DNA from 2 places in the Streptomyces sp. NPDC045955 genome. Region 2 is predicted to be linked to the other one. Evidence: riboswitches for the same ligand, from Rfam matches in the RefSeq annotation. Region 2 holds a riboswitch; the other holds the start of a gene.
What was found. A riboswitch is a leader RNA that binds a small molecule or an ion and turns the genes downstream of it on or off. The one in region 2 is predicted to bind S-adenosylmethionine.

Region 1 (5,242 bases), on a different contig from region 2:
GACCGGGACCTCCTTGGCGACGAGGTTCATGCCGTCCCGGATGGGGTTGACGAGGGCCACGTCGGCCAGCCGGTACGCGGCCAGGGAGCGGGCGAAGTCGTCCTCGAGGTTGAGGACGACCGGGGTCCACCCCGGCGTCCCGAACTCGGCGTTGATCTCCTCCGAGACCCGCTGCACCTCGGCCGTGTACTCCCGGTACACCGCGAGGTCCTGGCGCGAGGGATACGCGAAGGCCACGTGCACCACCCGCTCGCGCCATTCGGCGTGGGTCTCCAGCAGCCGGCGGTAGGCCAGCAGGCCGCGCACGATGTTCTTCGACAGCTCCGTGCGGTCGACCCGGACGATGGTGCGGCGGCCCTCGCCGATCTCCTCCCGGAGCGCGGCCATCCGCTCCTCCACGTCCTGCTCGCGCGACCGCTTCCGCAGGAAGTCCGCGTCGGCCCCGAGCCCGTGCACGCCGATCCGCGTGCCCCCGAGCCCGCCGGCGAACTGCTCGGCGCACGCGGTGAACGCGTCCGCCCAGCGCTGCGTGAGGAAGCCCAGCCGGTCCGCGCCCAGCATGCCGCGCAGCACCTGCCCGGCCACGTCGTCCGGCAGCATCCGGAAGTACTCGGGCGGCGCCCACGGCGTGTGCGAGAAGTGGCCGATCCTCAGGTCCGGGCGCAGCGCGCGGAGCATGCCCGGCACCAGCGTGAGGTGGTAGTCCTGCACCACGACCGCCGCGCCCTGCGCCGCCTCCTCGGCCAGCGCCTCGGCGAACGCCCGGTTGTACGTCTCGTAGGACGCCCACTGGCGCCGGAACTCCGCGTCGAAGACCGGCTCCAGCGGCGTCTGGTAGATCATGTGGTGCACGAACCACAGGACCGAGTTGGCGATGCCGTTGTACGCGTCCGCGTGCACGTCGGCCGGGATGTCCAGCATCCGCACGCCGTCCTCGCCGACGCCCCGCCGGACCGCCTCCCGGTCGCCGTCGGACAGCGCCGAGCACACCCACAGCGCGTCCGCGTCCGAGCCGATCGCGGACAGCCCCGAGACCAGCCCGCCGCCGCCCCGCTTGGCGTTCAGCGAACCGTCATCGCCCACCGCGTACGAGACCGGACCGCGGTTGGACGCCACCAGCACCTGTGCAGAGCCGTACGTCGAAGCCATACGCCACAACCTAGCCCGGCCCGGAAACGCTCAAACGTACGGCCCCGCCCCACCCGGCCGAAAACGACCCCGGTCAGGCCGCTCTCCGCGCCTGGTACTCGGCGATCTCCACCATCGGCGGACGCTCCTCGGTGTCCACGGAGTACGTCCGCGGCTCGAAGCCGTCGCCGCCTCGCTCGAACTGCGTCAGGGACGGCCGGATCAGATGCCCGCGGGCCAGCCTCAGCTGGGCCGTGCGGTAGATCGCGGCGGCCATCCGGCCCAGCGCCTGCCCGTCCTGGTGCCGGTGCTTGCGCACGCCGATGTCCACCTGGGCGAGGGCGTCCAGGCCCACCAGGTGCAGCGCATCGACCAGCATGCCCAGCTCGACGCCGTACCCGACGGGGAACGGCAGCTGCTCCAGCAGCGAGCGGCGGGCCGCGTACTCGCCGCCGAGCGGCTGCACGAACCCGGCCAGCTGCGGCCAGTGCATGTTGAGCAGCGGGCGGGCCATCAGCTCCGTGACCCGGCCGCCCTGCCCGGCTGCCGCGCCGAGCGGACGGTCGTACATGCCCTTCACCAGGGCGACGTCCGGGTCGGTGAGCAGTGGGCCCACGATCCCGGAGACGAAGTCGGACGAGAAGTCCCTCAGGTCCGCGTCGACGAAGCAGACGATGTCCCCGCGCGTGACGAGCAGCGAGCGCCACAGCACCTCGCCCTTGCCCGGGACGGCGGGGATCCGCGGGATGATCTCGTCGCGGTGCACCACCGTCGCACCCGCGGCGGCGGCCACCTCCGACGTGCGGTCGGTCGACCCCGAGTCGACGACGACCAGCTCGTCGACGAGCGGCACCTGCCGCATCAGGTCGTGACGGATGATCGCGGCGATGTCACCGACCGTCTCCTCCTCGTTGAGCGCGGGCAGCACCACACTCACCGTCTGGCCGGTGCGCTGCTTGGCGGCCAGGATCTGGTGGAGCGGACGATCGGTCGCTGACCAGGAACGGGTGCTCAGCCAGCGCTCGACTTCTTCCAGCACCGTGGCGGCTCCTCTGCGTACTCTCGGCGGGACGGACTGTGACCCATCTCGCGGTTCGGACGACTATCTCAACTGTCCTGGTCGTCGGTTACAGTCTTGAACAACGCGGATGACCATCGCATGTCCGGGGTCAGCCGTTGTTTACAACCGAATACAGCTCATCCAGAGGGGCAGAGGGATACGGCCCGATGAAGCCCCGGCAACCCTCCAGCCGATACTCGTAGGTCACTGTCGACCGCTCCGCGAGGCTCCCGGCTCGGGAAGGTGCCAAATCCGTCTCACGGCGAGATGCGTCGTGAGGAAGATGAGGAGAAAGGGCCTCGCCTCACATGGCTGTGCAGACTGTTGCAAGCACCACCGACTCCACCGTAGACCTCGGCCCCGCCGCCGCCCTGAGCTGCCGCGAGTGCGGTCACCGCGTACCCCTCGGCCCGGTCTTCGCGTGCGAGGAGTGTTTCGGCCCGCTGGAGATCGCCTACGACTTCTCGGCCTACGACACCGAGGAACTCCGCAAGCGGATCGAAGCGGGACCCGCGAACATCTGGCGCTACGCCCCGCTGCTGCCGGTCCCGGCCGACGTGGCGACCAAGCCGAACATCAACCCGGGCTGGACCCAGCTCGTCAAGGCCGACAACCTCGCGCGCGAGCTGGGCGTCGAGGCGGGCAAGCTCTTCGTCAAGGACGACTCCGGCAACCCGACGCACTCCTTCAAGGACCGGGTCGTCGCCCAGGCCCTGGAGGCCGCCCGCGCCTTCGGCTTCACCACGCTGTCCTGCTCCTCCACCGGCAACCTCGCCGGCGCCGTGGGCGCCGCGGCGGCCCGGGCCGGCTTCCGCTCCTGCGTGTTCATCCCGCACGACCTGGAGCAGGGCAAGGTCGTCATGGCCGCGGTCTACGGCGGCGAGCTCGTCGGCATCCAGGGCAACTACGACGACGTGAACCGCTTCTGCTCCGAGCTGATCGGCGACCCGGCCGGCGAGGGCTGGGGCTTCGTCAACGTCAACCTGCGGCCGTACTACGCGGAGGGCTCCAAGACCCTGGCGTACGAGATCTGCGAGCAGCTCGGCTGGCAGCTGCCGGATCAGATCGTGGTGCCGATCGCCTCCGGCTCACAGCTCACGAAGATCGACAAGGGCCTTCAGGAGCTGATCAAGCTCGGGCTGGTCGAGGACAAGCCGTACAAGATCTTCGGCGCGCAGGCCGAGGGCTGCTCTCCGGTGTCGACGGCGTTCAAGGCCGGCCACGACGTCGTACGCCCCCAGAAGCCGGACACGATCGCCAAGTCGCTGGCGATCGGCAACCCGGCGGACGGGCCGTACGTGCTGGACATCGCGCGGCGTACGGGCGGTGCGGTGGAGGACGTCAACGACGAGCAGGTCGTCGAGGCGATCAAGATTCTCGCCCGGACCGAGGGCATCTTCGCGGAGACCGCCGGTGGTGTGACCGTGGGTGTGGCGAAGAAGCTGATCGAGAACGGGGTGCTCGACCCCTCGAAGACGACCGTGGTGCTGAACACGGGGGATGGTCTGAAGACGCTGGATGCGGTGGCCGGGACCGGGCTTACTGCGACCATTCGTCCCAACCTTGATTCGTTCCGTGAGGCTGGGCTCGTCTGATCGTTGTCTGCTGCGGGCCGGTGGGGGTTGGTCGCGCCCACGCGGCGGAGCCGCACATCGACACAGCCCCGCGCCCTGGGGCGCGCCCCAGCCGTAGCTGCAAAACAAAACCGGAGGTCACATCCCGATGAGCGTCACCGTTCGTATCCCCACCATCCTGCGCACCTACACCGGCGGGCAGGCCGAGGTCGCCGCCGAGGGAGCGACCCTCGGCGAGGTCATCGCCGATCTGGAGAAGAACCACACCGGGATCGCCGCCCGGGTGCTGGACGACCAGGGCAAGCTGCGCCGGTTCGTCAACGTGTACGTCAACGACGACGACGTGCGGTTCGAGCAGGGGCTGGACACGGCGACGCCGGACGGTGCCGGGGTGTCGATCATTCCCGCCGTCGCGGGTGGCTGAACCGGTCGACCGGCTTGATTATTACCTTCGGTAACGGCGGTCACTGAGAGTTCATCGAATTGCCCCCTCCGTGAGAGAAGCGGAGGGGGCAATTCTGTGTGATTGAGCGCGGTACAGTTGGGGAACGCAGCGCCGATCTCCTGATCGGGAGCCCTTATTTCCTGCCGCACGCCCGACAAGATGTAGCCAAAGTGTGTGCGTCTTTCGCGGCTTTTGTTCTTTTTGTGCGGCCCGACTTGCCCTGAAGTCTGGCGAATTCTCCCCACATTCCGGATCCTGCGCGTCCAGAATTCTCGTCCGATTGACCTGTTGCAGACGGCAGTTGGACAGATACATTCAGCCGCGGTCGACGCGTTCCGGCGCACGCCCCCAACCGTGGGGGGTGAGGTCTGACCCGGGTCCGCGAAGTGTGGATCTGTGCAAGGGCCAGTAATAGGGGAGTTAGGCATGGCTCAGGGCACCGTCAAGTGGTTCAACGCGGAGAAGGGGTACGGCTTCATCGCGGTCGACGGTGGTGCGGATGTTTTCGTCCACTACAGCGCGATCCAGATGGACGGCTACCGCACCCTGGAAGAGGGCCAGCGGGTCGAGTTCGAGATCTCGCAGGGTCAGAAGGGACCGCAGGCCGACATGGTTCGCGTCTCTGCCTGAACGCGCACCACGACCAAGCGCAAGCGACCGGTCTTCTCTGAAGGGCCCGCACCCCCGGGGTGCGGGCCCTTCGGCCTGCTCGGCGTCAGCGCGGTGCCGGGGGCGCCGGTCGCGCTCCGGACCCGCTCGTCGTCGCCCGGCTCGGTCGAGGAAAGACCTCGAGCCACCGGGCCGCGCCCTGCCGATCGGACGTCGCGGCGTCGCTCTCGTCGTCGGCGCGCGCCGTGGGGCCTGGCATTTCTGTGCTCGCCCGGTTCGCCGCGATGCTGCCCGTGGCCTGTGGGCCGAGTCGCGTGCGGCCTGTTCGCCGGAGGCTGAGTGCCCGGCCGAACCGTGGGAGTCGCTTGCACTCGCCATGCCCGAGTGCTAATCATTGCGTTAGCACTCTGAAGGTGAGAGTGACAA
Region 2 (5,242 bases):
CTGGAGGCGGCGTTCTCGATCGGGCTGGACAACTAGCCCGCAGAAGGGCGCGACGCCCGAGCAGGTCGAACAGCTGTCGGCCGGACTGGAGAACTGCGCCTTCGTCCTCACCCGCGACGCCGCCGTCCCGGACACCGACCTGCGGTACGGCCCCGGCACCGGGGCCTCCGGCGGGCTGGGCGCCGGCCTCGCCGCCCTCGGCGCCCGTCTCCTCCCCCGCTTCGACGTGCTGCTGGACCACCTCGACCTGGACGCCCGGCTGGCCGGCGCCGATCTGGTGATCACCGCCGAGGGCGCCCCGGACCACCAGACGCCGCGCGGCAAGGTCCCCGCCGAGGTGGCCCGCCGGGCCAAGCTCCACGGCCGCCTGGTCCTGGCCCTGGCGGGCACGCTCGGCGAGGGCGCGCACGAGGTGCCGGGCGTGGACGCCTGCCACAGCATCCTGCCCGCCCCCATGGAGCTGGCCGAGGCACTGCTGCGCGCGAGCGAACTGCTCACCGACGCCACCGAGCGCGCCTTGCGGATGGTCGTCCTCGGCGCCCGGCTACCTTTGGTCCCCCAAGCGGTTCACGCGGAGGTGTCCGGCACGCAACGCCCGTCCTCCGTGCGGTAGTTCCACCGCGCCCCGTCCGTCACGAGTTCCCGCACGGCCCGCACGAACCGCTCCACGTGCTCGTCCGGCGTGCCCGCACCGAAGCTCACCCGGATGGCGTTGAGGGACTTCTCGCCGGGCGCGGCCTCGGGCGACCCGCACTCGCCCTGCGTCTGCGGGTCGCTGCCGAGCAGCGTGCGCACCAGCGGGTGGGCACAGAACAGCCCGTCCCGGACGCCGATGCCGTACTCGGCGGAGAGCGCGGCGGCGAAGTGCGAGCTGTTCCAGCCCTCGACGACGAAGGAGAGCACACCGACGCGCGGGGCGTCGTCCCCGAACAGGGACAGGAACCGCACCTGGGGGACGTCGGCGAGCCCCTCGCGCACCTTGGCGAGCAGGTACTGCTCGCGGGCGACGAGCGTGTCGAAGCCGGCCTCCGTCAGCGTCTTGCAGGCGGAGGCGACGGCGTAGGCACCGATGACGTTGGGCGAACCGGCCTCGTGACGGGCGGCGCTGTCGTGCCACTCCACGTCCACTCCCCCGTCGGCGCGCCGGGTGACCTTGCGGCTGGCGCCGCCGCCCGCGAGGTACGGCTCGGCCTCGCGCAGCCAGTCGGCCCGTCCGGCCAGCACACCGGAGCCGAAGGGCGCGTACAGCTTGTGCCCGGAGAAGGCGACCCAGTCGACGTCGAGGTCGGCGACGGACACGGGGTGGTGCGGGGCCAGCTGGGCGGCGTCGAGCACGATCCGGGCGCCGTGCGCGTGCGCGGCAGCCGCGAGTTCCCCAACGGGCCACAGCTCGCCGGTGACGTTGGAGGCGCCGGTGACGCAGACGAGGGCCGGGCCGCGGGGGTCCCTCTCGGCGAGGGCGCGCTCCAGGGTCTCGACGGCCTGGCGGGGGCTGCGCGGGGCGTCGAGGTACGTGACGCGGGCGTCGCGCCAGGGCAGCAGGGAGGCGTGGTGCTCGGTCTCAAAGACGAAGACCTGGCAGCCGGCCGGCAGGGCGGCGGCCAGGAGGTTGAGGGAGTCGGTGGTGGACCGGGTGAAGACCACCTGGTCACCGTCCCGGCAGTCGAGGAACTCCGCGACCGTCCGGCGGGCGTTCTCGAACAGGTCGGTCGACAGCTGGGACAGGTACCCGGCACCGCGGTGGACGCTGCCGTAGTACGGCGCGTAGGCGGCGACGTCGTCCCAGACCCGCTGGAGCGCCGGGGCGCTGGCGGCGTAGTCGAGCGCGGCGTAGGTGACCTCGCCACCGGTGACGAGCGGAACGGTGACGTCCCCACCCAGAACGGGCAGCGGGGCACAAACGGACGGGGCGGCGGCAACGGTGGGGACGGACATGGCGGAACTCCCGTGAAGTCAGGTGGAATCCGCCCGCGAGCACGTGGCTACAAGCGGGGGTGAAGGAAAGAAGGGGTGCGGAGGCGGGGCTCTGCGGCCCTATCGCATTCGCTGGTTCACGAGAGACTCCTCGTCACGCGCTTGCCACAGACCTCGCTGCCTGCGGCCTGGTCTTCACCCGGGGCACCCCGCCACGGACGGAGGGTTGCCGGACAGTCGGCCGGGGCCTCATGACTGTCACTCATGACCTGATCAGGAACGTACGCGAAAAGATCGGTGTCCCGCAACCCGAGTCCGGATCGCGGGACACCCGCACTACGCGTTGCTCGCCGCCACCCACCGCTCCAGGGTCCGCTTGGCGGCCCCGGAGTCGATCGATACGGCCGCCTTCGCCATGCCGGCGCGGATCTGCTCGGCGAGTGTCCCCGGGCCGGGTTCGAGGGCCACCAGGGCCGCCGCCGAGTTCAGCAGGACCGCGTCGCGCACCGGGCCCGTCTCACCGTCCAGCAGACGGCGGGCGACCTCCGCGTTGTAGGAGGCGTCCGCGCCGCGCAGGGCCTCCACGGGGACGAGTTCGAGGCCCACGTCGCGCGGGTCGAAGGCCTCCTCGGTCACCTTGCCGTCGCGGACGATCCACACTCTGGACGTGGCGGTGGTGGTCAGTTCGTCGAGGCCGTCGTCCCCCCGGAAGACCAGGGACGAGTGACCGCGCTCGGCGAAGACGCCCGCGACGATCGGTGCCATGCGCGGATCCGCGACACCGACGGCCTGGGCGCGTACCTTCGCCGGGTTGGTCAGCGGACCGAGGACGTTGAAGATCGTCCGGACGCCCAACTGGCCGCGCGCCGCGCCCGCGTGGCGCATCGCCGGGTGGAACTTCGCCGCGAAGCAGAAGGTGATCCCGGCGTCCTCGGCGACCTGGGCCACCCGGTGCGTGGGCAGCTCCAGATTGACGCCGAGCTTCTCCAGCACGTCCGACGCGCCGGACGCCGACGACGCCGCGCGGTTGCCGTGCTTGACGACCTTCGCGCCCGCGCCGGCGATGACGATCGCCGACATCGTGGAGATGTTGACGGTCTTGGCCCCGTCGCCGCCCGTGCCGACGATGTCGACGGCCGGGCCCGGCACCTCGATCACGTTCGCGTGCTCGTACATCGCCCGGACGAACCCGGCGATCTCCTCGACGGTCTCGCCCTTGGCCCGCAGCGCCACCACGAGCCCGGCGATCTGGGCGTCCGTCGCCTCGCCGCGCATGATCAGGTCCATCGCCCACGCGGTGTCGTCGGCGGTCAGGTCCCGGCGGTCCAGCAGACCGTTCAACAGCAGGGGCCAGGAGCGGCCCGCCGCGGTGTCGCCTCCAGCGGGGGTCACAGCGCTCATAAGCCGCTCCAGGGTCAGGCGTCCCGCACTACGGGACGAGAGTCTCAACGAGGTCCACCCTATCCAGGCACGGGGCATCGCGAAGGGCCCCGTCCGAACACCGGACGGGGCCCTTGAGTGGCGTGGCGAAGCAGTGATCAGTGGTGGCCGTGGCCGCTCGTGATCTCCCGGTACTCCTCGGCGGTCGGCTTCGGGATCTGGGCTCCCTCGCCGTAGTAGGACTCGCTGAGCTTGGCGCGCAGCTTCTCGGAGCCCTTCACCTTGCGCTCGACACCGTTCTCGTCGACCGTCGGGCCGATCTCGACCGGCTGGTACTGCTCGTGCGCCGTGAGCGTGTACATCTGCTCCTGGCTGAGCGGCTCGTGCACCTCGATGAACTCACCGTGCGGCAGGCGCTTGATGATGCCCGACTCGCGGCCGTGCAGCACCTTCTCCTTGTCGCGGCGCTGGAGGCCCAGGCAGATGCGCTTGGTGACGATGAACGCGACGACCGGCCCGGCAAAGAACCCGATCCGGACGAACCAGGTGACCGCGTTGATCGACAGGTGGAAGTGCGTGGCGACGATGTCGTTGCCACCGCCGATCAGCATGATCATGTAGCCGGTGACCCACGCGACACCGAAGGCGGTGCGCGTCGGGGCGTTGCGCGGCCGGTCCAGGATGTGGTGCTCGCGCTTGTCCCCCGTGACCCACGACTCGATGAACGGGTAGAGGGCGATGATCCCGAGGAACAGACCGAAGAGGACCAGCGGGATGAACACGCCCAGGACGAGCGTGTGACCCCAGAGGTTGATCTCCCAGCCCGGCATCGCACGGACCAGACCCTCGGCGAAGCCCATGTACCAGTCGGGCTGTGCGCCCGTCGACACCTGGTCGGGCCGGTAGGGGCCCAGGACCCAGATGGGGTTGACGGTCGCGATGCCGGCGAGGGCCGCGATGACACCGAAGACCAGGAAGAAGAAGCCTCCGGCCTTGGCCATGTAGACCGGCAGCAGCGGCATGCCGACGACGTTCTTGTTGGTCCGGCCGGGACCCGCGAACTGCGTGTGCTTGTGGTAGAAGACCAGGATCAGGTGGCCGACCACGAGCCCGAGCATGATGCCCGGCAGCAGCAGGATGTGGATCGAGTAGAACCGGGCGACGAAGTCGGTGCCCGGGAACTCCCCGCCGAACAGGAACATCGAGATGTACGTGCCGACGATCGGCACGGACAGGATCGCGCCCTGCGTGAAGCGGACACCGGTGCCGGAGAGCAGGTCGTCCGGGAGCGAGTAGCCGGTGAACCCGGTGAACATGCCCAGGACGAACAGCAGGAAGCCGAACAGCCAGTTGATCTCGCGCGGCTTGCGGAAGGCGCCGGTGAAGAAGACGCGCATCATGTGCACGAACATGCCGGCGAGGAAGATGATCGCCGCCCAGTGGTGGATCTGCCGGATGAGCAGACCGCCGCGGACGTCGAAGCTGATGTCCAGCGTGGAGGCGAACGCCTCCGACATCAGCTGCCCCTGGAGCGGGACGTAGCTGCCGTGGTACTCCACCTCGTTCATCGACGGGTGGAAGAACAGCGTCAGGTACACACCCGTCAGGATGATGATGATGAAGCTGTAGAGGCAGATCTCACCCAGCATGAAGGACCAGTGGTCCGGGAAGATCTTGCGCATGTTGGCCTTGGCCAGGGAGTAGATCCCCAGGCGGCCGTCGGCCCAGTCGGCGACCCGCTCTCCGGCGGGCGCCTTGCGGCGTGTCTGTGCAGTGCTCATCCGCGCTCCCAGAAAGCAGGGCCGACGGGCTCTTCGAAGTCGCCGAGCGCCTCGAGGTAGCCCTCGTCGTTCACGCCGATGCGGAGCTGCGGCAGAGCGTGACCAGCGGGACCGAAGATCACTCGGGCACCGTCGGAGAGGTCGAAGGTGGACTGGTGGCAGGGGCA

Region 1: another riboswitch for S-adenosylmethionine. It lies ahead of thrC (threonine synthase); the one in region 2 lies ahead of AC07F0_RS13805 (aminotransferase class V-fold PLP-dependent enzyme).

The regions. Positions count from the first base shown of each region.
Region 1 is NZ_JBWKKY010000001.1:531,934-537,175, reverse strand. Features, by position in the region: gene AC07F0_RS02470 (alpha,alpha-trehalose-phosphate synthase (UDP-forming)) at 1-1,149, opposite strand, end outside; gene AC07F0_RS02465 (glucosyl-3-phosphoglycerate synthase) at 1,223-2,167, opposite strand; SAM riboswitch class I at 2,323-2,478, shown strand; gene thrC (threonine synthase) at 2,497-3,783, shown strand; gene AC07F0_RS02455 (ubiquitin-like small modifier protein 1) at 3,911-4,186, shown strand; gene AC07F0_RS02450 (cold-shock protein) at 4,634-4,837, shown strand.
Region 2 is NZ_JBWKKY010000006.1:5,982-11,223, reverse strand. Features, by position in the region: gene AC07F0_RS13815 (Lrp/AsnC family transcriptional regulator) at 1-36, shown strand, start outside; partial or broken gene AC07F0_RS13810 (glycerate kinase) at 38-613, shown strand; gene AC07F0_RS13805 (aminotransferase class V-fold PLP-dependent enzyme) at 568-1,935, opposite strand; SAM riboswitch class IV at 2,068-2,184, opposite strand; gene trpD (anthranilate phosphoribosyltransferase) at 2,251-3,315, opposite strand; gene qcrB (cytochrome bc1 complex cytochrome b subunit) at 3,453-5,075, opposite strand; gene qcrA (cytochrome bc1 complex Rieske iron-sulfur subunit) at 5,072-5,242, opposite strand, start outside.